One region of the Pseudomonas viridiflava genome, then DNA from elsewhere that is predicted to be linked to it. Evidence: riboswitches for the same ligand, from Rfam matches in the RefSeq annotation. Region 1 holds a riboswitch; each other region holds the start of a gene.

What was found. Region 1 has a riboswitch for cobalamin ahead of CFBP1590_RS15080 (CbtB domain-containing protein). Riboswitches for the same ligand answer to the same signal wherever they lie in the genome.
Region 2: it holds a riboswitch for cobalamin, as region 1 does, so the genes downstream of both, cobO (cob(I)yrinic acid a,c-diamide adenosyltransferase) here and CFBP1590_RS15080 (CbtB domain-containing protein) in region 1, are expected to answer to the same signal.
Region 3: it holds a riboswitch for cobalamin, as region 1 does, so the genes downstream of both, CFBP1590_RS11510 (ABC transporter substrate-binding protein) here and CFBP1590_RS15080 (CbtB domain-containing protein) in region 1, are expected to answer to the same signal.

The regions. Positions count from the first base shown of each region.
Region 1 is NZ_LT855380.1:3,360,254-3,368,037, forward strand. Features, by position in the region: gene cobN (cobaltochelatase subunit CobN) at 1-3,112, opposite strand, end outside; gene cobW (cobalamin biosynthesis protein CobW) at 3,116-4,177, opposite strand; cobalamin riboswitch at 4,288-4,511, opposite strand; cobalamin riboswitch at 4,570-4,780, shown strand; gene CFBP1590_RS15080 (CbtB domain-containing protein) at 4,882-5,067, shown strand; gene CFBP1590_RS15085 (CbtA family protein) at 5,078-5,800, shown strand; gene CFBP1590_RS15090 (cobalamin biosynthesis protein) at 5,778-6,227, shown strand; gene cobM (precorrin-4 C(11)-methyltransferase) at 6,259-7,005, shown strand; gene CFBP1590_RS15100 (hypothetical protein) at 6,995-7,264, opposite strand; gene CFBP1590_RS15105 (TauD/TfdA dioxygenase family protein) at 7,429-7,784, opposite strand, start outside.
Region 2 is NZ_LT855380.1:1,615,066-1,622,849, forward strand. Features, by position in the region: gene CFBP1590_RS07650 (C40 family peptidase) at 1-371, shown strand, start outside; gene CFBP1590_RS07655 (PQQ-dependent sugar dehydrogenase) at 938-2,266, opposite strand; cobalamin riboswitch at 2,428-2,643, shown strand; gene cobO (cob(I)yrinic acid a,c-diamide adenosyltransferase) at 2,736-3,347, shown strand; gene CFBP1590_RS07665 (cobyrinic acid a,c-diamide synthase CobB) at 3,373-4,668, shown strand; gene bluB (5,6-dimethylbenzimidazole synthase) at 4,665-5,315, shown strand; gene cbiB (adenosylcobinamide-phosphate synthase CbiB) at 5,312-6,220, shown strand; gene cobD (threonine-phosphate decarboxylase CobD) at 6,213-7,214, shown strand; gene CFBP1590_RS07685 (cobyric acid synthase) at 7,214-7,784, shown strand, end outside.
Region 3 is NZ_LT855380.1:2,481,805-2,489,588, reverse strand. Features, by position in the region: gene CFBP1590_RS11525 (oligogalacturonate-specific porin KdgM family protein) at 1-2, shown strand, start outside; gene CFBP1590_RS11520 (FadR/GntR family transcriptional regulator) at 163-897, opposite strand; gene CFBP1590_RS11515 (FadR/GntR family transcriptional regulator) at 1,006-1,722, shown strand; cobalamin riboswitch at 1,741-1,937, shown strand; gene CFBP1590_RS11510 (ABC transporter substrate-binding protein) at 2,073-3,086, shown strand; gene CFBP1590_RS11505 (FecCD family ABC transporter permease) at 3,083-4,105, shown strand; gene CFBP1590_RS11500 (ABC transporter ATP-binding protein) at 4,102-4,893, shown strand; gene CFBP1590_RS11495 (peptidase U32 family protein) at 5,011-7,017, shown strand; gene CFBP1590_RS11490 (GNAT family N-acetyltransferase) at 7,044-7,568, opposite strand.

The sequences.
Region 1 (7,784 bases):
CGCCCTGAACGCCCGCGCCATAAGCGCCGGGCTTGGCACCGAAGATCCGCCACCCAGCCTGACGTGCCGCTTCGTCCTCGCTCAGACCTTCAGCGATGAAACTCGCTCGTTCTTCACGTACCCGGGCGGCAATCGGGTTCAGATCATCCGGCTCGTCCAGCGCCGCAACAGCCTGCACGGCAGCGTCGAACAGACGAATCAGGTTGGCGAAGGCATCGCGGAAGAACCCCGAAACCCTCAGCGTCACGTCCACGCGCGGACGATCCAGCAGACTGATCGGCAGAATCTCGAAATCATCGACACGCTGGCTACCCGTTGCCCAGACCGGACGCACGCCCATCAGCGCCATGGCTTGCGCAATGTCGTCGCCGCCAGTGCGCATGGTCGCCGTACCCCAGACCGAAAGACCCAGCTGCCGCAAGTGATCGCCGTGATCCTGAAGATGACGCTCCAACAGCAGGTTGGCCGACTGAAAACCGATGCGCCACGCCGTGGTGGTCGGCAGGTTACGCACGTCGACGCTGAAGAAATTGCGCCCGGTCGGCAATACATCCAGCCGCCCGCGACTGGGTGCACCGCTGGGCCCGGCAGGCACGAAGCGGCCGCTCAGTGCATCCAGCATGCCCTGCATTTCTCCGGGGCCACAGGCATCGAGGCGTGGGGCGACCACTTCCCGCAGGCTGTCGAGGATCAGTGCCAGGTCGGCATGCTCCGGCAAATCCGTCACGTCCTGACCGTCGCAGATGCGCCCGATAAGGGCAGCTGCGTAAAGCTCAAGGCGCTCACGCGCGTCGCCAGCCGTGCGCCACGGGTCAGTGCTCAAGCCCAGCAACCCGGTCGGACGCGGCCCTTGCCAGGGTTCGGCAAGTTCGCAGTCCAGTGGGTCGAAGCCCAGATCGAATGCCTTGCTCAAGGCCCGCAACAGACTCGACTGAGCACCACGGCCATCGCCACGGGGAATACGCAACAGGGCCAGCAGCGTGTCGGTGCGTAAACGTCCTTCAGGTGACTGACCAAAGATATGCAGGCCATCGCGGATCTGCGACTCCTTCAAATCACAGAGATAGGTGTCCAGACGCGGCAGCCAGATTGCTGCGTCGGCGTCGCTGTCGGTCGTCTCGTCCAGCGCCAGCTCACGGTCGATCTGCGTTTCGCGAACCAGATTCAGAATGTCACGCTGCAGCTCGCGGGCGCGGCGAGGATCAAGCAGCTGCGCTTCGTAATACTCGTCCGCCAGCAGCTCCAGATTGCGCAACGGGCCATAGGTTTCGGCGCGGGTCAGCGGCGGCATCAAATGGTCGATAATCACGGCCTGCGTACGACGCTTGGCCTGTGCACCCTCGCCCGGATCGTTGACGATGAACGGATAGATGTTCGGCATCGGGCCCAGCACAGCATCCGGCCAGCAATTCTCGGACAGGCCGACGCCCTTGCCGGGCAGCCACTCCAGATTGCCGTGCTTGCCGACGTGCACCACTGCGTGTGCGCCGTAGGCCTTGCGCAGCCAGAAGTAGAACGCGAGGTAGCCATGCGGCGGCACCAGATCCGGGTCGTGATAGACCGCACTCGGATCGACCTGATAGCCACGGGCCGGCTGGATGCCGACGAAGGTCAGACCAAAGCGCAGGCCTGCGATCATCATCCGGCCACTGCGAAACATGGGATCGGCATCCGGCGCGCCCCAGCGGGCGTTCACCGCGTCACGGTTGGCCTGCGGCAAAGCATTGAAGGCTTCGAGGTACTCATCCAGCGCCATGCTCTGCTGACATGGACGCTGGTCGATGCTGTCCAGATCGTTGGTCACGCCGCCGAGCAATTGATGAATGAGTTCGGTGCCGCTGTCAGGCAGCCCGGCCAGCGGATAGCCCTCGGCCTGCATGGCGCGCAGGATATTCAGCGCGGCGGCGGGCGTGTCCAGCCCGACGCCGTTGCCGATTCGGCCATCGCGGGTCGGGTAGTTGGCGAGAATCAGCGCCACACGCTTGTCGGCGTTGGGCAGGCGCGCCAGCAGAATCCAGCGTCGTGCCAGTTGGGCAACGAAGTCCATGCGCTCGGGATGCGCCCGATAGCAGACCACATCGGACTGACTGCGCTCGCTGCGCCATGCCAGGTCCTTGAAACTGATGGGGCGACTGATGATGCGTCCGTCCAGTTCCGGCAAGGCGATGTGCATTGCCAGATCGCGGGCACCCAGGCCTTGTGCGCTGGCACTCCAGGCAGGCTCGTTGTCTTGCGCACAAATGGCCTGGATCACCGGAACATCGCGCCGAAACGGTCGCAAATGCGGCGCTTCCGGGCTCGACTGGGCAAAGCCGGTGGTGTTGAGGATCAGCTCGACGCCGGCCTCATCCAGCCAGTCTTCTACCTGCGTGAAGCAGCCAGCCTCCTTTAGGCTGGCGACGGCGATCGGCAAAGGGTTGAGGCCCTGCGCCTGCAGTCGCTCGCAGAACTCGTCGATGAACCCGGTGTTGGCGGCCTGCAGGTGCGAACGATAGAACAGCAGCGCTGCAACAGGCTGATCGTTGCGCCAGTCAGCCCGCCAGTCAGCCAATCCGGCAGTTGCCCGCTTCGGATGATAAATAGCGGTGCGTGGCAGCGGCTGGGGTTCGGCCCATGAATAATCGCGCGCCAGCCACGTGCTGGCGATGCAGCTATAAAGATCCAGCGCATTCTGCAGACCGCCCTGACGCAGGAACTGCCAAAGGCGGTTGCAGTCGGTTGCTGCAACGGTGCTCAGGTCGATCAGCTCCGGATCATGCCGGTCACACCCCGGCACCATAATCACCGTGACGCCCTGCGCGGCCAGCTCCATCAACCGCTCGACGCCGTAGCGCCAGTAGCCGATGCCGCCATGCAACGACAGCAGGATGACCTTGGCGTAGCGCAGCACGTCGTCGACGTACAGGTCGACCGACGCGTGATTCTGCACCTGCATCGGGTTGGCCAGACGCAGGCTGGGGTAGTCCTCCGGCAACTGCCGGGCCGCTTCGGCGAGCAGCGCGAGGCTCGAATCGCCGCTGCAGAGAATCACCAGATCGGCCGGGGTCTGCCCCAGGTCAGCGATGCTGTCGTCGGGTACAAAACCGCCGGGCTGGGTTCTCAGCAGGTGCATGGGTCAGCCTGCGATCGCAGCGTTGAGTTGAGCTTCCAGCGCGGCGGCGTCCAGTTCCTGGCCGATCAGCACCAGATTGGTCAGGCGCTCTTCGTCGGTGCGCCAGGCACGGTCGAAATGCTTGTCGAAACGTGTGCCCACGCCCTGGATCAGCAGGCGCATCGGCTTGCCGGGAATCGCCGCGAAGCCTTTGACCCGCAGGATGCCGTGCTGCACGACCAGTTGGGTCAGCGCCTTGAGCAATACTGCTTCATCGGCCTGTGGCAGCTTGATGGAGATCGAATCGAAGGCGTCGTGATCGTGATCATCGTCTTCACCGTCGTGATGGTCATGGTGCGTCTTGCGACCGTCGATGTGGACTTCGGATTCGGCACCGACACCCAGCAAGACGCTGATCGGCAGACGGCCACTGCTGGCCTCGATCACCTTGACGGCAGGCGGCAACTCTTCGGCGACTTCGGCGCGAACCCTGGCCAGACCGTCAGCGTCGATCATGTCGGCCTTGTTGAGGATCACCAGATCGGCACTGGCCAGTTGATCGGCGAACAGCTCATGCAGCGGCGACTCGTGGTCCAGGTTCGGGTCCAGCTTGCGCTGGGCATCGACCTGATCCGGGAAGGCCGCAAAAGTACCCGCCAGTACTGCCGGGCTGTCGACGACAGTAATGACCGCGTCGACCGTGCAGGCGTTGCGGATTTCCGGCCACTGGAAGGCTTGAACCAAGGGCTTTGGCAGTGCCAGACCGCTGGTTTCGATCAGGATGTGATCCAGATCGCCGCGACGGGCAACCAGCTCGCGCATCACCGGGAAGAATTCTTCCTGAACGGTACAGCAAAGGCAGCCGTTGGCCAGCTCGTAGACACGACCGTTGGCTTCCTCTTCGGTACAACCGATGGTGCACTGCTTGAGGATTTCGCCGTCGATACCCAGCTCGCCGAATTCGTTGACGATCACGGCAATGCGACGCCCTTCGGCGTTATCGAGCATGTGCCGCAACAGGGTGGTCTTGCCCGAGCCCAGGAAGCCGGTGACGATGGTGACGGGAAGCTTGGCCAGTGTTTTCATCAGATGCCCTTGTGGCAATGCGGCGGGCAAACAGGACGAGAGCCACGTGCGACGCACGCGGATCAGATCGCCACCGGATCACCCCGCCCGGTTGTAGTGAGAATTCGCAGGCCTTGGCCCGGTTCGAGGCAGGTCTCCTGGCTTACGGCAGCGCATTGCAGGCTTTCGGGCCTTGCCAACGCGCGCTCATCGCGCCTTCCCGCCTGGGCAGTGGCTGTGCGATGAACATGACCGTTTACAGTTGCGGGGGCAGCTGCGGCATTGACCGCATTCCCGTCTTAGCTGCGCTTGCGCACTGGGCTGCAAGCGAAGAACCTCGAACCGGCAAGGCTACGCAGTGACCGCTGGCAGGTCAATCGCTGAGATTGACGATCCCCCGCCACGCGTGGTCTCCTGTGCACCTTGTTACGGGTGCCCCTCACGGGGTGAAACGGGAAACCGGTGCGCTCAGATCGCTGAGCAAGTCCGGTGCTGCCCCCGCAACGGTAAGCGAGAGGAAGTCAGATCCACTGTGCTCAGGCATGGGAAGGTGACTTTGAAGGACGGACAGTGCTGTCACGTCCCCTCGCGAGCCCGGAGACCGGCCCGCTACGTTTGTAAATGACACACCCGCGGTGGGCGGGCGCCATTGAAACCTCTGACGTTCGTCAGCGGGTATCTGTGCGCATGGCCCGCTTTCGCCCAACGTCTCCAGAGGGAACGCCATGACGACCATCAGCAGCAGCCATTCGGCCGCAGCCAGCTCCACCCGCACGCAACGTCTCACCGCCGCCATCAGTGCCGCTCTGCTGGGCGCGTGCCTGGTGTACTTTGCCGGGTTCTCGCACATCGCCGCCGTGCACAACGCGGCACACGACACCCGCCACAGCGCCGCCTTCCCTTGTCATTGAGGACAACACAATGTTCAAGCGAATCGCCTCCACCGCAGGCTTCACCGGCCTGCTCGCAGCGCTGCTGCTGACCCTGTTGCAAAGCTTATGGGTCGTCCCGTTGATCCAACAGGCCGAGACCTACGAAAACGCACCCGCCGAACATGTGCATGAACAGGCTGGCGGCGTTGCGGCCGAGCACAGTCACGAACATGACGAAGCCGCCTGGGAACCGGAAAACGGCTGGCAGCGCGTGCTGTCTACTACCGGTGGCAATCTGGTGGTCGCGGTTGGTTTTGCGCTGATGCTAGCCGGGCTTTACACCTTGCGCGCACCGGGCAGCCCGCTTCAGGGCGCCGGATGGGGACTGGCCGGTTTCGCCGTCTTCGTGCTGGCTCCGACCCTGGGCCTGCCACCGGAACTGCCGGGCACCGCAGCGGCCGAACTCGGTCAGCGTCAGTTCTGGTGGATTGGCACCGCGGCCTCTACCGCTGCTGGCCTCGCGCTGCTGATCTTCGGTCAGAACCTGCTGCTCAAAGTGCTGGGCGTTGCCATTCTGGTTGCGCCTCATGTGATTGGCGCACCGCAGCCGCTGGTTCATGAAAGTCTCGCGCCTGAAGCACTTGAATCGCAGTTCATCATCGCTTCGCTGCTGACCAATGCCGTGTTCTGGGTAGCATTGGGCCTGATCAGCGCCTGGCTGTTCCGCCGCAACAACGCCGATCTGCAGCATGCCGAACCGTACCCGGCCTGAGCAGACGAACGCCCTGCCCGCTTCAGTCATTGTCGCGGGCCTGGGGTGTCGGCGCGGTTGCTCTGCCCTGCAGTTGCATGAACTGCTGGAGCGCCACCTCGATGCGCATGGACTCGACATGAGCGACATCACCGCGCTGGCCTCCATCGACCTGAAAAGCGAAGAGCCCGGCCTGCTGGCGCTGGCGCGGCAACTGGCCGTGCCACTGGTGTTCTTCAACGCGGCGCAATTGGTGTACTGGGATCTTCACCTCACCCATCGCTCGGCGAATGTGCTGCAACACACCGGCTGTCACGGCGTCGCCGAAGGTTCGGCGCTGGCCCTTGCGGCGCAATTGGGTGATGGCACTGCCGGACTGGTGATCGAACGCCAGAAAAGCACCCACGCCACATTTGCCTTGGCAACCAGCCCCGCAACCGGCGGATAATCCCGGCAATGACTCATTTCAGGAGATTCCCTTGACCGTTTTTTTCATCGGTGCAGGCCCCGGCGACCCGGAGCTGATCACCGTCAAGGGCCAGCGCCTGATTCGCAGCTGCCCGGTCATCATCTACGCAGGCTCGCTGGTGCCCGTCGCGGTGCTGGAGGGCAATCAGGCCGTGCAGGTGGTCAATAGCGCCGAACTGCACCTGGAACAGATCATCGACCTGATCAAGACCGCTCATGCGCAAGGCCAGGACGTGGCACGCGTGCATTCGGGTGATCCAAGCCTGTATGGCGCCATCGGCGAGCAGATCCGTCATTTGCGCGAGTTGGGCATTCCCTTTGAAATCATCCCAGGCGTTACGGCAACGGCGGCTTGTGCGGCGTTGCTCGGCACAGAGCTGACCCTGCCGGACATCTCGCAAAGCGTGATTCTGACCCGCTACGCCGACAAGACCTCAATGCCGCCCGGCGAAGAATTGGCAAGCCTTGCTCAGCATCGGGCCACGATGGCGATTCATCTGGGGGTCAACAATCTGCACCGGATCATCGAAGAGCTCATACCGCATTACGGCGCGGACTGCCCGATTGCCGTGGTGCATCGCGCAAGCTGGCCGGATCAGGACTGGGTACAGGGCACGCTGGCGGACATCGAAGAAAAGGTGCAGGCCAAGGGGTTCCGGCGCACCGCGTTGATACTGGTAGGACGCGTGCTGGCAAACGATACGTTCAGCGATTCATCATTATATCGGGCAGGTCATGCCCATCTGTTCAGACCTTAGCGGCAGAGCTCGGCGAACAGCGGGCGCTGGCAACGGCATGGAAATAGTCAGGCGTGGATCCGGCGTCACTGAAACGACGCAGATCGTCCGGTGGCGGCTGACGTGACTGGACCGGCTGTGTACGGACCTTTTCATTCACCTGCGAATCAGGCGTGATATCGCTGCCAAAGTGGGGAAACGGCTCTTGCGCCGCCCAACTTCCGGCAGCCAGCAACAGCAATACGAACACACCCGCGATGGGTTCCTTGGTACCGCGCATGGATCCGGGCATAGATCTCTCCTCCAGCCGACTGATGACGGCCCGTTACACCGATGACTGACCGAGCGTAAGCGCTCGAATGTCGCGAACATGTGAACGCATGGTGTGAGTCAATGCGTAAATGTACACATGAGTCTGTTTTCGAACAACATCACAGTCGGGGCTCATTCAAACGGTTCCTCGCCTTGCAGCTTGGTGCGATGCATCAAACGCCCGCATTCCGGGTCATACGCCTCGGCACGATGCAGGGTGCCCGTGTTGTCCCAGATCACCAGATCACCCACCTGCCATTCGTGGCTGTAGCTGAACGAATCACCCGTCGCCCACTCCCGCAATTCGACCAGAATACGTGCGCTCTCGGCCCGGCTGACGCCTGCCACCTGCTGCGCCGTGCAGCCCAGAATCAGCGATTTGCGACCTGAGCGATGCGTCCACACCAGCGGCAGTTCTTTCTCGCCAATGGCCTGCATGACCTTGAACGTCGCCAGACTCGGCTCAGGATTGTAGTAAAACAGCGACG
Region 2 (7,784 bases), 1.7 Mb from region 1:
TCGGCACGCCCTATCGTTGGGGTGGCAACACGCCGGATTCGGGTTTCGATTGCAGTGGCCTGATCGGCTATGTGTACCGCGACGCTGCGGGGATTTCCCTGCCGCGCTCCACGCGTGACATGGTGGTGATGGGCGCGCCGAATGTGCGCCGTGAACAGCTGCAGTCAGGGGATCTGGTGTTCTTCGCCACCTCGGGCGGCTCGCAGGTTTCCCATGCAGGGATCTACGTCGGCGAAGGCCGCTTCGTACATGCCCCAGCGACCGGCGGCACGGTCAAACTCGACAGCCTCGACAAGCCGTATTGGCAGAAAGCCTACCTCAACGCCAAGCGCGTGATTCAGCCGTCGGACCTGGCACAGAATCGTCCTTGATCGCTGATGCCGCAAGCTTCTGCCGCTGTTGTGCAGATAACAGCGGATTGTGGGAAAAGCCACGTTCATTCAGTAAGTGGTGATCGTTCCTACGCTCTGCGTGGGAATGCCTCCCAGGACGCTCCGCGTCCGCTCTCGAATGTGGCGCAGATGTGTGCCCAAGCTCCAGCGTTTTCGACGTCATGCGCTCGACTCACTGAGTCCGCAGTCTGTGCCATTTGTGACGCAGAGCGTCACGGGCGGCATGCCCACGCGGAGCGATGGGCACGATCAGTGTGCTTGAGACCATGATCGTTCCTACGCTCTGCGTGGGAATGCCTCCCAGGACGCTCCGCGTCCGCTCTCGAATGTGGCGCAGATGTGTGCCCAAGCTCCAGCGTTTTCGACGTCATGCGCTCGGCTCACTGAGTCCGCAGTCTGTGCCATTTGTGACGCAGAGCGTCACGGGCGGCATGCCCACGCGGAGCGATGGGCACGATCAGTGTGCTTGAGACCATGATCGTTCCCATGCTCTGCGTGGGAATGCCTCTCAGGACGCTCCGCGTCCGGCTCTGAGCGTCACTGCATTATTGAGCCGCCTTCGCCGACGTCACGCGCCAGATCTTGTTGCCCACATCATCCGCCACCAGCAATCCGCCGCGATGGTCATTGACCACGCCTACCGGACGGCCCATGGCCTTTTCGTCGCTGTTGAGGAAGCCGGTCAGCACGTCGACAGGCGCGCCGTTGGGTTTGCCGCCGCTGAAGGGCACGAACACCACCTTATAACCACTGTGCGGTTTGCGGTTCCACGAACCATGCTGGCCGATGAACAGGCCTTCGTTGAACGGCGCTGCCAGCGTCTTGCCGTCGGCGAAGACCAGCCCCAGTGATGCTGTGTGCGGGCCGACCGCATAATCGGGGGCGATGGCCTTGGCGACCAGTGCCGGGTTCTGCGGTTTGACGCGCTCGTCCACGTGCTGGCCGTAGTAACTGTAAGGCCAGCCATAGAAGCCGCCGTCCTGCACCGAGGTCACGTAATCGGGCACCAGATCGCTGCCGATCTCGTCACGCTCGTTGACGGCTGTCCACAGTTTTCCAGTGGTTGGCTCCCAATCCATCCCGTTGGGGTTGCGCAGCCCCGAGGCGAAGATGCGGTGATTGCCGGTGGCAGCGTCCACTTCCCAGATCGCCGCACGGCCTTCCTCCTTGTCCATGCCGTTCTCGGCCACGTTACTGTTGGAGCCGACCGTCACGTACAGCTTGCTGCCGTCCTTGCTGGCGATGACGTTCTTGGTCCAGTGGTGATTCAGCGTGCCGCCCGGCAGGTCGACCACTTTGGTCGGCTGGGCGCTGATCGAGGTCTGGCCGTTTTCATACGGGAAACTGATCAGGCGGTCGGTGTCGGCCACGTACAGCTTGTTGCCCACCAGCGTCATGCCGAACGGCGAATTGAGGTTCTGCAGAAAGACGCTGCGGGTTTCGGCCACGCCGTCGTTGTTCGTGTCGCGCAGCAGGGTAATGCGGTTGGCGCTCGGTACGCCCGCACCGGCGCGGCCCATGACCTTCTCCATGACCCAGCCACGGATGCCTTTGCCGTCATCCGGCTTGGCCGGTGAGTTGGTTTCCGCGACCAGTACGTCGCCGTTGGGCAGCACGTACAGCCAGCGCGGGTGATCCAGATGTTCAGCGAAGGCGCCAACCTGGATGCCTGGCGCGGCCACCGGTTTTGCGTCCTTTTCCCAGCCGATGGCCGGGGCGATGTTGACCGTCGGAATCAGCGTCTTGTTCGGCTCCGGCAGTTTTGGAGAAGGCCCTGTTCCATCCGAGACCTGCAAGGTCGAAGACTCGCCGCACGCCGCGAGGCCGCCTGCGAGCAGAAGCAGTACAGCGTACTGTGGTCTGATTTTGAACATCGTGAATCTCCATCGACAAAGGCTTGGTCCAGTAAGGGATAGAGACACCCTGACCGCCGAGGTTCAATTGCGAGCCACCATCCGGCGGCGTCATGCAAGTGAATGGCCTTTATGCCCTGTGTACTGCGGTGTCGATTGACGCTCCACCCCCAACCCTCTACCCTTCGCGGTTTGTTTCAGGTGCTCTGCAATCCTCCCGATTGGCAGGGTGAAACAGGGAAGCCGGTGAGGGTCTGACGATCCGATTCCGGCGCTGCCCCCGCAACGGTAAATGAGTCAAGGCTGTGCATCGTGCCACTGCGTTTCGACGCGGGAAGGCGTGCAGCCCGGATGACCCGCTCATGAGCCCGGAGACCGGCCTGAAATACTCAATTGCATCACGGAGGGTGATGCTCTGTGCAGGGCGTTGCCGTGCTGTTCAGTGCTGTCCTTCCGTCTGCTTTCGCGACCCCCCGAGCGGAGAGCCGAGATGAACGAATCCCCCGAACGCGACGAACGCCATCTGGCGCGCATGCAGCGCAAGAAAGCCGTGATGGACGAACGTATCGCCAGCTCGCCCAATGAATGCGGCCTGTTGCTGGTGTTGTCCGGCAATGGCAAGGGCAAGAGCAGCTCGGCGTTCGGCATGCTTGCGCGGGCCATGGGCCATGGCATGCAGTGCGGCGTGGTGCAGTTCATCAAGGGGCGCAACAGCACAGGCGAGGAAATGTTTTTCCGCCGCTTCCCCGAGCAGGTGCGCTATCACGTGATGGGCGAGGGCTTCACTTGGGAAACCCAGGATCGTCAGCGCGATATCGCGGCCGCCGAGGCTGCCTGGGCCGTGAGTCTGGAAATGCTGCGCGACCCGGCTATCGGTCTGGTGGTGCTCGACGAACTGAACATCGCTCTCAAGCACGGCTATCTGGACCTTGAGCAGGTTTTGACCGATCTGCAGGCCCGTCCGCCCATGCAGCATGTGGTGGTGACCGGCCGTGGCGCAAAACCCGAATTGATCGACCTCGCGGATACCGTCTCGGATATCGGCGTGGTCAAACATGCATTCCAGTCCGGCATCCGGGCGCAGAAAGGTATCGAACTGTGAGCCATTCCGTTATGAGCATCCGGTCATGAGAAGCCCCAGGGATTGCCCGGCAGTACTGATCGCTGCACCGGCCTCCGGTCAGGGCAAGACCACCGTCACCGCAGCACTGGCACGCCTGCACCGTAATCAGGGGCGCAAGGTACGGGTCTTCAAGTGTGGCCCGGACTTTCTCGATCCGATGATTCTCGAGCGGGCGAGCGGGGCGCCGGTGTTTCAGCTGGACCTGTGGATGGTCGGCGCCGACGAGAGCCGTCGCCTTCTGTGGGAAGCCGCCGAAGACGCGGACCTGATCCTGATCGAAGGCGTGATGGGCTTGTTCGACGGCACGCCGTCCAGTGCTGATCTGGCGCGCCACTTCGGCGTACCGGTCCTCGGCGTGATTGACGGCACGGCGATGGCCCAGACCTTCGGTGCTCTGGCGCTGGGGCTGGCGCGCTATCAGCCTGACCTGCCGTTTGCCGGCGTGCTGGCCAACCGCGTGGGCACCGTGCGTCATGCGCAGTTGCTGGAAAACAGCCTGACCGAAGGCCTGCGCTGGTATGGCGCGCTGTCTCGTGAAACCGGCTTCGAACTGCCCAGTCGCCATTTGGGGCTGGTGCAGGCCGACGAACTCAACGACCTGGACCTGCGTCTGGACATGGCCGCTGCGGCCCTGGCCACCACCTGCGAGGTGGCCTTGCCGCCTGCGGTCACGTTCACTGCGCCAGAACCGGTTCATGTCGAGCGCTGGCTGGACGGGGTGCGGATTGCCGTGGCTCGCGATGGAGCGTTTGCGTTCACCTACGGCGCGAGTCTCGATCTGCTGCGCAACATGGGCGCGGAACTGAGCTTCTTCTCACCGATCCGCGACAGCCATCTGCCTGAAGCAGACAGCCTGTACTTGCCCGGCGGCTATCCCGAGTTGCATCACGTCGAACTGTCTGCCAACACCACGATGCTGGCCGACATCCGCGCGCACCATGCGGCCGGCAAACCCACGCTGGCCGAATGCGGCGGCATGCTGTATCTGCTGGAAGCCCTGACCGATGTTGAAGGCGTGCGCGCTGAACTGGTTGGCCTGCTGGCGGGCGAAGCGGCCATGCAGAAACGGCTGGCGGCGCTGGCGTTGCAGGCGGTCGAGATGCCGGAAGGCGAGTTGCGCGGTCACACCTATCACCATTCGCTGACCACCACCGAACTGCAGCCGATTGGCCGAGGCGTCAGCCCCAACGGCGGGCGCGGGGCGGAAGCGGTTTATCGCGAGGGTCGCCTGACTGCTTCCTACATCCATTTCTATTTTCCGTCCTGTCCCCAGGCGATTGCGGCCCTGTTCAAGCCATGACCGAACATGCGTTCAATGATGAAGAGCGGGCAGCGGTGTACCGCGCCATTGCCGAGCGCCGCGACATGCGGCACTTCGTCGGTGGCAGCGTGGCGCCCGAACTGCTCGCCCGTTTGCTGGAGGCTGCACACCAGGCACCCAGCGTTGGCCTGATGCAGCCCTGGCGGTTCATTCGGATCAGCGACCCGGCGCTGCGCGTCAGGATGCAGGCGCAGGTCGAAGAAGAGCGGGTCCGCACGGCCGAGGCACTGGGCGAGCGGACCGACGAGTTCATGAAGCTTAAGGTCGAAGGCATCAACGACTGCGCCGAGGTGCTGGTTGCCGCGCTGATGGAAGGTCGCGAGCAGCACATCTTTGGTCGTCGCACCCTGCCGGAAATGGACATGGCGTCGTTGTCCTGCGCGATTCAGAACCTGTGGCTGGCTGCACGCGCCGAAGGGCTGGGCATGGGCTGGGTGTCGCTGTTCGACCCTGACGCACTGGCCGATCTGTTGGCGATGCCGGAAGGCGCAAAGCCGCTGGCGATTCTCTGCCTGGGCCCGGTAAAGGAATTCTATCCCGCACCCATGCTGGTGCTGGAAGGCTGGGCGCAGGCGCGTCCGCTGAGTGAACTGCTGTATGAGAATCAATGGGGAGTGAGTCAATGAGTGTGGCGCTGTTGAGCGTGGCCGGAGTTGCGCTGGATGCGCTGCTCGGCGAGCCGAAACGCTCTCATCCGCTGGTGGCGTTCGGGCGCTTTGCCAATCGTCTGGAGCAGCGCTTCAACAGCGGCGGCCGGGGCTGGCGCAGCCATGGCGTCACGGCCTGGTTCGTGGCGGTGATCCCGCTGACACTGCTGGCCACGCTGCTGAGCTGGGCACCGTTCGTGGGCTGGCTGGTGGAGATTCTGGCGCTGTATTGCGCGCTGGGCATGCGCAGCCTCGGTGAGCATGTGCAGCCGGTGGCCCAGGCATTGCGCAGCGATGATCTGGAAGAGGCGCGTCGTCGCGTCGGCTATCTGGTCAGCCGCCAGACCAGCGAACTGGATGCGACCGAAGTCGCCCGCGCGGCCACCGAGTCGGTGCTGGAAAACGGCAGCGATGCAATATTTGCTGCGCTGTTCTGGTTTGTCGTGGCCGGTGTTCCAGGCGTGGTGCTCTATCGCCTGAGCAATACGCTGGATGCCATGTGGGGCTATCGTAACGAACGTTTCGAGCGTTTCGGCTGGGCGGCGGCGAAGATCGATGACCTGCTTAACTATATTCCTGCACGCCTGGTGGCGCTGACCTACGCGCTGCTGGGCAAAACCCGTTTGGCACTTCGATGCTGGCGCACTCAGGGACCGACCTGGGACAGTCCCAATGCAGGTCCGGTGATGGCGGCCGGTGCTGGCGCGCTGGGCGTCGAATTGGGTGGCGCGGCGATCTATCACGGCGAGCTGCATCAGCGTCCGCAATTGGGCGAAGGCGCACCCGCTGATGCCGACTCCATCGACCGTGGCTGGGAACTGGTGCAGCGCGGCGTGTGGCTCTGGTTGCTGGTGCTGTGCGTCGGGACAGCATTCTATGCTTGAGCACGGCGGACGACTGCGCGCTGCGGCGCAGCACTATGGCATCAATCAGGCCGACTGGCTGGACCTGTCCACCGGCATCGCGCCGTGGTCCGCGCCGGTACCGGACATTCCTTTGCGTGCCTGGGCGCGCCTGCCCGAGAACGATGATGGTCTGGAGACTGCCGCCTGTGCCTATTACGGCGTGTCACAGGTGTTGCCTGTTGCGGGTTCGCAGGCGGCGATCCAGGCGCTGCCGCGAGTGCGCAGTGCGGGTCGGGTGGGCGTGCTGTCGCCGTGCTACGCCGAACATGCGCATGCCTGGCGCAAGCAGGGTTATGTGGTGCGTGAGGTCGGCGAGCACGAAGTGGATTACTTCCTCGACAGCCTTGATGTACTGGTGGTGGTCAACCCCAACAACCCGACCGGTTTGCATCTGAGCGCCGAGCGCCTGCTGGAATGGCATGCGCGGCTGGCAGAGCGGGGCGGCTGGCTGGTGGTGGACGAGGCCTTCATGGATAACACGCCTCAGCTGAGCCTGGCAGCTGAAACCTGGCGTATCGGACTGGTCGTGCTGCGCTCGTTCGGCAAGTTTTTCGGATTGGCCGGGGTCAGGCTTGGCTTCGTGCTGGCCGAACCCGCGCTGCTCAGGTTACTGGCGCAGGAAATCGGCCCGTGGTCGGTCAGCGGTCCGACGCGGATTCTGGGGCAGGCGTGTCTGAATGACCGCGAATGGCAGGCACAGCAGCGCGTGCGCACCGATCAGGCGCGCGACCGTCTGGTGGCTCTGCTCGAGCTGTACGGACTTGCCCCACAAGGCGGCTGTGCACTGTTTCAATGGCTGGTCACGCCTGAAGCGCGGGCCATCCATGAATTCTGCGCCCGACGCGGGGTGTTGCTGCGCCTGTTCGAAGGCCCGACGCCTGAAGTCTCCAGCCTGCGTTTCGGGCTGCCCTGCGACGAAGCCGACTGGCGGCGTCTGCACACTGTTCTGTTTGAATACCGCAAGGAATCCTGATGGCCACGCTGATGGTACAAGGCACCACATCCGACGCCGGCAAAAGCACGCTGGTAACCGCGCTGTGCCGCTGGTTGACGCGACAGGGTGTGAAGGTGGTCCCGTTCAAACCGCAGAACATGGCGCTCAACAGTGCCGTGACCGCCGACGGCGGCGAGATTGGTCGCGCCCAGGCGGTGCAGGCTCAGGCGTGTTATCTGCAGCCGCACACCGACATGAACCCGGTGCTGCTCAAGCCCAACAGCGACACCGGCGCGCAGGTGATCATCCATGGCCGGGCTGTCACCACCATGAATGCGGTGGCGTATCACGGCTATAAAGAGATCGCCATGCGCGCGGTGCTGGAGTCTCACGAGCGGCTGGGACACCACTATCCAGTGATCATGGTCGAAGGCGCCGGTTCGCCTGCGGAGATCAACCTGCGAGCCAATGACATTGCCAACATGGGCTTCGCCGAAGCCGTCGATTGCCCGGTGCTGTTGATCGCCGACATCAACCGTGGTGGTGTCTTCGCCCATCTGGTCGGAACCCTGGAACTGCTATCGCCCAGCGAGCAGGCGCGGGTCAAAG
Region 3 (7,784 bases), 880 kb from region 1:
GAGGGCTGGCCGAGCACTGCCGCAGGTCGCCAGGACGCGGAGCGTCCCAAGAGGCATTCCCACGCTGGAGCGTGAGGAACGATCAGCGTAAGGCTGACAAAGTTGATCGTGCCGATGCTCCGCGTCGGCATGCACACCGGGACGCTCTGCGTCCCTTCGATGTCAGTCGCTGTACAGGGCCTGTGTCCTGCGCAGGCGCATGCGGCTGCCGTTGAGGTGCAGGTACATGGCCGAACGTGCGGCGTCGACGTTGCCTTCGGCGATGGCGTTGTAGATCTGCCGGTGTTCGGCATTGATGCCAGCCAGATAGGCATTTCGGTCGCTCTGGCCGGTGTAGGCCGAGTTCATGCGGGTGCGGGGAATCAGCTTGGTGCCGAGGTGTTTCATGATATCGATCAGGTAGGCATTGCCCGACGCCTTGGCAATCTTGAGGTGAAACTGAAAGTCGGCGTTGATGGTCGTTCCGGACTTCTGCGGCCCTTCCAGCAGCGCGTCGAAGGCCCGCTTGAGCTCCAGCAATGCTTCAGGACTGCGTCGTTGCGCCGCCAGACCTGCCGCTTCGACTTCAAGACTCAGACGAAACTCAAGCAGGTTCAGTACATCCGCCACCGTGACAATGGTGGCAGGCCCGACGGAAAACCCTTCCGGCGGTGGCATATCGAGCACGAAGGTCCCGACCCCATGACGCGTTTCCACCAGCCCCGCCGCCTGCATCCGCGACAACGCATCGCGCACCACCGTGCGGCTGACGCCCTCGGCCTCCATGATATTGAGTTCGGAAGGCAGCTTCTCGCCACGCTGAAGCACACCGTCACGCATGCGCTGGGCAAAGCGGTCAACCAGGGTTTCAGCCAGGCGGCGATGATTCTTTTGCGAGGAAAGCGCGTTGTCCGACATTGCAGCCTCATGTCTATCGAATACCCGAGTATAGGCTGCGATCCCCGCACAAAACACGCCCTGAGTGAGGTTATACTCAGCGCCCCGACACGGACCTGATCACCCGCCATGGAACCTACCGCATCCCCGAAAGGCCGCCGTTCCAGCCTGACCCAGCAATTGGTCGCCGAATTCGCCCGCAAAATTCGCGAAGGCGAGATCCAGAGCGGCGAAAAGCTGCCCACCGAACAGGTGATCATTCGTGAAACCGGGGTCAGTCGTACCGTTGTCCGTGAAGCCATGTCGCGCCTGCAGGCCGAAGGACTGGTCGAGACCCGGCATGGCATCGGCACCTTCGTGGTCGACGCCTCCGAGGCCAGGGCCGATCAATCGGACGAGTTGTCCATCGGCACACCTGGCGACGCCGTGGCGATCATTGAACTGCGATTGAGTCTGGAGCCCGAAGCCGCTGCGCTGGCTGCACAACGTCGCACGCCCGAGCAATTGAGCGCCATTCGTCAGGCGCTCGACGAACTGCACCGCTGCGTACGGACCGGCCAGGACACCCTGCAGGCCGATTACGAATTCCATCGCCGCATTTCCCTGTGCACCGCCAACAGTTTCTTCACCGATGTAATGAACCAGCTGGGCAGCAGCATTCTGCCGCGCACACGCGGCGGTTTCGGCAACGTCACGTCGTTGCAGATGGAAGACGATCCTCATATTCAGCAGCGCGAGCAGGAACAGATCTTCGACGCTCTGGCCCATCAGGATCGCGACGCCGCCCGCGCAGCCATGCGTCTGCACCTGATCAACAGCCTGCAACGCCTGCGTGCAAAGCCATAGCGAGCCCATCCCTTATCGTTTACCATGCCGCCCGTCGGTTTCCGAGAGGAACTAACAGGGAATTCGCCCGCCTCGCGCCACGAGCCGAAACGAAACTGCCCCCGCAACTGTAGGCATCGAGCCAGCTCCACCACTGCCACTGGGTGATCCCCGGGAAGGCCGGAGTCAGGCGATGACGTGCCAGTCAGGAGACCTGCCGACCTGAATCAATCACTAACCGGCGGGGTGTCCGGGAAGGACATCCTTGCGCCTGGCCTTAGTGCGCCGAGTGCTGCCGTTTCCGGCAGGCAGGGATGTGTTTTCCTGTTGTGCGTGCGCCCTGACACACGTTCGAATCGAGGTCGCATTCCATGTCACTGCCCCGCCTTGCCGCACTCGCTGCCAGCCTGACCCTTTCAAGCCTTGCGTTCGCCGCACCGACCCACTATCCGCTGACCCTTGAAAACTGCGGTTACTCGCTGACGTTCGAGCATGCACCGACCAAAGCAGTGACCATCGGCCAGTCGGGCACGGAGATGCTTTACGAGCTTGGCCTGGGGGACAGACTGGTCGGCACCTCCCTGTGGTTCAACGATGTATTGCCGCGCTTCAAAGAGCAGAACGACAACGTCGAGCGCCTGGCCAACAACGAACCCAGTTTTGAGGCAGTGATCGGCAAACGTCCCGAACTGGTTGCCGTGCAGCTGGAATGGATGGTCGGCAAGCAAGGCGCAGTCGGCACGCGGGAGCAGTTCCATGAACTGAAAATCCCGACCTACCTCATGCCGTCCGACTGCGAAGGCAAGGACAATCTGGTTGGCGCCGACGGCACGCGCCTCGAGGCATTTCGCATCGAGACCATCTACAAGAGCATCGAGCAACTGGCGCGAATCTTTGACGTGCAGGATCGCGGCGACAAACTGGTCGCCGATCTCAAGGCCCGTCTGAGCGCCGCAGTGGCCAACGTCAAACAGAACCACGACAAAGACGTATCAGCTGTGTTCTGGTTCTCAAGCTCCGACCTGAAAGCCGACCCTTTCGTCGCGGGTCGCAAGGGTATTCCGGACTTCATGCTCAATAATCTGGGGATGCGCAACATCGTCCAGTCCGACGAAGAGTGGCCCACTGTTGGCTGGGAAACCATCGCCAAGGCCAACCCGAGCATCCTGGTGATCGCCCGCATGGACCGTCGTCGCTTCCCGGCCGACGATTACCGCAAGAAAATCGAATTCCTCAAATCTGACCCGGTGACCCGCAACATGGACGCTGTGAAGCATGACCGCATCGTGATCATCGACGCCGAAGGCATGCAGGCCAGCCTGCGCCTGTTCACGGGCATCGAAGAGCTGTCTGCCGCCGCCAACCACTTCAACGCCACTCCATGAGATTGCCCGTCGCGCTCGGCCATGTGATCTGGGTCTCGGCAGTGCTGGTGCTGGCGATCATCGTCGGCGCTGCCATTGGCGAAACCTCGATCAGCCTGCAGGTGGTGTTTCAGGTGCTGGCCAATAAACTGTGGGCGGCGGGCTACGCGCTGGACCCCATCGATGAAGGCATCGTCTGGAACTACCGGCTGACCCGCGCCATCGTCGCCGCTGCCTGCGGTTCCGGGCTGGCCATTTGCGGCGTGGTGCTGCAGTCGCTGTTGCGCAACCCGCTGGCCGATCCTTATCTGCTGGGCATCTCAGCAGGCGCCTCGACCGGCGCAGTCATGGTCGCGATTCTGGGTTTCGGTGCCGGGGTCATTTCCATGTCGGCAGGCGCTTTTGTCGGTGCGCTGGTGGCGTTCTCTCTGGTCGCCCTGCTCGCCCACTCATCGCGAGGCAACACGGCCGCCGGGCAGATCATTCTGGCGGGCATTGCCGGCTCGCAACTGTTCAACGCGCTGACCTCGTTCCTGATCACCAAGTCGGCCAGCTCCGAACAGGCGCGCGGCATCATGTTCTGGCTACTGGGAAATCTGAGTGGCGTACGCTGGCCTTCGGTGTGGATGGCTGTTCCGGCAGCGTTGTTCGGCCTGTTGGTGTGCCTCTGGCATCGGCGCGCACTGGATGCCTTCACCTTCGGCAGTGACTCCGCCGCGTCTCTGGGAATCGCCGTACGGCGGGTGCAGATCGTGTTGATCGCCACTGCGGCACTGGTCACGGCAGTGATGGTCTCGATTGTGGGGTCCATCGGTTTTGTCGGTCTGGTAATCCCCCACGCTGTACGGATGCTCACCGGCGTGCGCCATGCCCGACTGGTGCCGCTGAGCGCCCTGAGCGGCGCGCTGTTCCTGATCGCTGCGGACATTCTTTCCCGCACGCTGATCAAGGGTCAGGCGCTGCCCATCGGGGTGATCACCGCCCTGATCGGCGCACCGGTGTTTGCGCTGATCCTCATTCAAGGGAACAGGACACGATGAACGCCTTCACTCCCGATATCGGCACCCCAGCGCTCGGTTGCAAGGGGCTTGGCTATTCGGTCCGTGGCGCAACACTGCTGCGCGAGGTGGATCTGAGCATCGCGCAAGGCGAGACGCTGGGCATCGTGGGGCCGAATGGCTCGGGCAAATCGACCCTGCTCAAGCTGTTGTCCGGCATCCACAAGCCGTCCAGCGGTCAGGTAACGATCGGCGAACGGCCTCTGTCGAGCCTGAACCGGCGCGACATTGCCCGCGCGCTGGCGGTGGTCGAGCAACAGGCAGAAACCAGCGACGCGATCACGGTACTGGATGCCGTTGAACTGGGCCGCACGCCATGGTTGTCGGCGCTGGCGCCCTGGAGCGACAACGACGACCGTATCGTTCGGCAGGCGCTGGTGGACGTGGACATGCTGCCTTTCATCAAGCGCGCCTGGCATACCCTGTCGGGCGGGGAGCGGCAACGGGTGCATATCGCACGGGCGCTGGCACAGAGGCCAGGCATCCTGTTGCTGGACGAGCCGACCAATCACCTGGATATCCAGCATCAGTTGACCATTCTCGGTCTGGTCAAGGCGTTGCCGGTGACCACGGTCATCGCCCTGCATGACCTGAATCAGGCGCTGGACTGCGACCGGGTGGCGGTCATGGAAAAGGGCCGCATGGTCGCGCTGGGCGCACCCGCCGAGGTGCTGACTCCCGAGCGGCTGCTGGAGACCTTCGGGGTGGTGGGCCGCTGGCTGACCGACCCGTTCGATGGCTCGCGGATTCTGCGTCTGCGATCGCCCTGAAACAGCCGCCTCCCCCCGCCGACAGTCAGTAAATGCCGCAGCAGCGATCAGCGCAGGTGCGCAGCGCGGCCCATGGCACTACAATGCGCGCTTTGCCCGCCGTCGGATGCCGTAGCCATGTCCCTACCCAAACACCACCTGGAATTGCTCAGCCCCGCACGGGACACGAGCATCGCCCGTGAAGCCATTCTGCATGGCGCCGACGCGGTGTACATTGGCGGGCCAAGCTTCGGCGCACGACACAACGCCTGCAACGAGGTCAGCGATATCGCCGAACTGGTCAAGTTCGCCCATCGCTACCACGCGCGCATCTTCACCACGATCAACACCATCCTGCATGACGATGAGCTGGAACCGGCCCGCAAGCTGATTCACCAGCTCTACGACGCGGGCGTGGACGCATTGATCGTGCAGGACCTCGGCGTCCTGGACATGGACATTCCGCCCATCGAGCTGCATGCCAGCACCCAGACCGACATCCGCACGCTGGGCCGGGCGAAGTTTCTCGATCAGGCCGGTTTCTCTCAGCTGGTACTGGCACGTGAGCTGAACCTGCAGGAAATCCGCGAGATCGCCGACGAAACCGACGCAGCCATCGAGTTTTTCATTCACGGCGCACTGTGTGTGGCGTTCTCCGGGCAGTGCAACATCTCCCACGCGCAGAACGGCCGCAGCGCCAACCGTGGCGACTGCTCCCAGGCCTGCCGCCTGCCGTACACCCTGAAGGATGATCAGGGTCGCGTCGTGGCCTTCGAAAAACACCTGCTGTCGATGAAAGACAACAATCAGAGCGCCAACCTGCGTGCCTTGGTCGAAGCAGGCGTGCGCTCGTTCAAGATCGAAGGACGCTACAAGGATGCGGGCTACGTCAAGAACATCACCGCGTATTACCGCCAGCGTCTGGACGATATTCTGGAAGACCGCCCAGATCTGGCGCGCGCCTCCAGCGGCCGTACTGCACACTTCTTCGTGCCGGACCCGGAAAAGACCTTCAACCGTGGCAGCACCGATTATTTCGTCAGCGACCGCAAGATCGACATCGGCGCGTTCGACACGCCGACCTTCACCGGCCTGCTGGTCGGCAACGTGGAGAAACTGGGCAAGCGCGACCTGATCGCCGTCACCCACGAGCCGCTGTCCAACGGCGACGGGCTGAACGTGCTGATCAAACGTGAAGTGGTGGGTTTCCGCGCCAACGTCGCGGAGCTCAAAGGCGAATTCGAGGAAGACGGTGAAAAACGCTGGCGCTATCGCGTCGAGCCTAACGAGATGCCGGCTGCCCTCTCCCGCCTGCGTCCGAATCACCCTCTGAGCCGTAACCTGGACCACAACTGGCAGCAGGCCTTGTTAAAGACCTCGGCCGAACGCCGGATCGGCATTCAATGGCAGGTTGAACTGCGTGAAGAGCGCCTGAACCTGACCGCGATCAGCGAAGAAGGCGTCAGCGTCACGACGCATCTGGACGGCCCGTTTGGCGCGGCGAACAAGCCGGAACAGGCGCTGGACCAGTTGCGCGATCTGCTGTCCCAACTGGGCACCACGATTTACTACGCTCAAAACATCAAGCTGGACGCACCCCAAGCGTTCTTCGTGCCCAACTCCCAGCTCAAGACCCTGCGCCGCGACACCATCGAAGCGCTGACCGAAGCCCGCATCAAGGCGCATCCTCAGGGCGGCCGCAAGGCTGAAACCACGCCGCCTCCGGTTTATCCTGAGTCACACCTGTCGTTCCTGGCCAACGTGTACAACCAGAAAGCGCGTGATTTCTACCACCGTCATGGTGTGCAACTGATCGATGCGGCTTATGAAGCGCACGAAGAGACCGGCGAAGTGCCGGTCATGATCACCAAGCACTGCCTGCGTTTCTCGTTCAACCTGTGCCCGAAACAGGCCAAGGGCGTGACCGGCGTGCGCACCAAGGTCGCACCGATGCAGCTGATTCATGGGGACGAAGTGCTGACCCTGAAGTTCGACTGCAAACCCTGTGAGATGCACGTGGTGGGCAAGATGAAAGGCCACATTCTGGACCTGCCACTGCCGGGCAGCGCCGCGGCCAAGGCAGTCGTCGGCCATATCACGCCTGAAGACCTGATGAAGACCGCACGCCAGCGCGCTCCGCGCTGATATGAGTCAGTCCTGAGGGCAGGCGTTTACTCGCCCTCGGGATTCCGTTGCCGCTCGCCAGGCACGCACTCCATATGCGTGGTGTTCCACACCGGATCGGTTTCAACGTCGGTCACCGAAAATCCCTGCTTTTCCCAGAAGCGGATCGCGCCGGGCAGAAACGGATGGGTGTGCAGGTACAGCACCTCTATCCCGCCAGCTTCGGCGTGCGCCCACAGCGCTTCACACAGGCGACTGGCCAGACCATCACCCCGGAACTGAGGCATGACGTAAAGGCGCACGATCTCCACGGTATCGCGACCGACGTAGTCCAGTTGTGGAAAGCGATGATCGAACGGCAAATAGCCGACAGCCGCGATGATCTTCCCGTCATGACGTGCAGTCAGAAATTTTCCTCTGTCGCCGTTCAGGTACACCTGTTCGAAGGCTGCCAGATCGGCAGGGAGCACGGCGGCATCGAGCATGGGGAAAACCTCGGCTCGGGCACGCATGGCGAACTCGATGGTTTCAGAAATTTCGGCGCGGGTGACTTCCTGGATAGTAAGGGTCATGGCAACGGATCTTGTGAATGAAGACGCAGGGTAATACAAATGCTGCGCCAGCTTCATACGGGTAATGATCGTGCCCATCGCACTGCGCTCATCGGTGTACACAAGTCCTCATGCGGGAATACGATGATGATCGTTCCCACGCTCCAGCGTGGTAACGCCTCCCAGGACGCTCCGCGTCCGCTCTTGAATGCGGTGCAGATGTATGCCCAAGCTCCA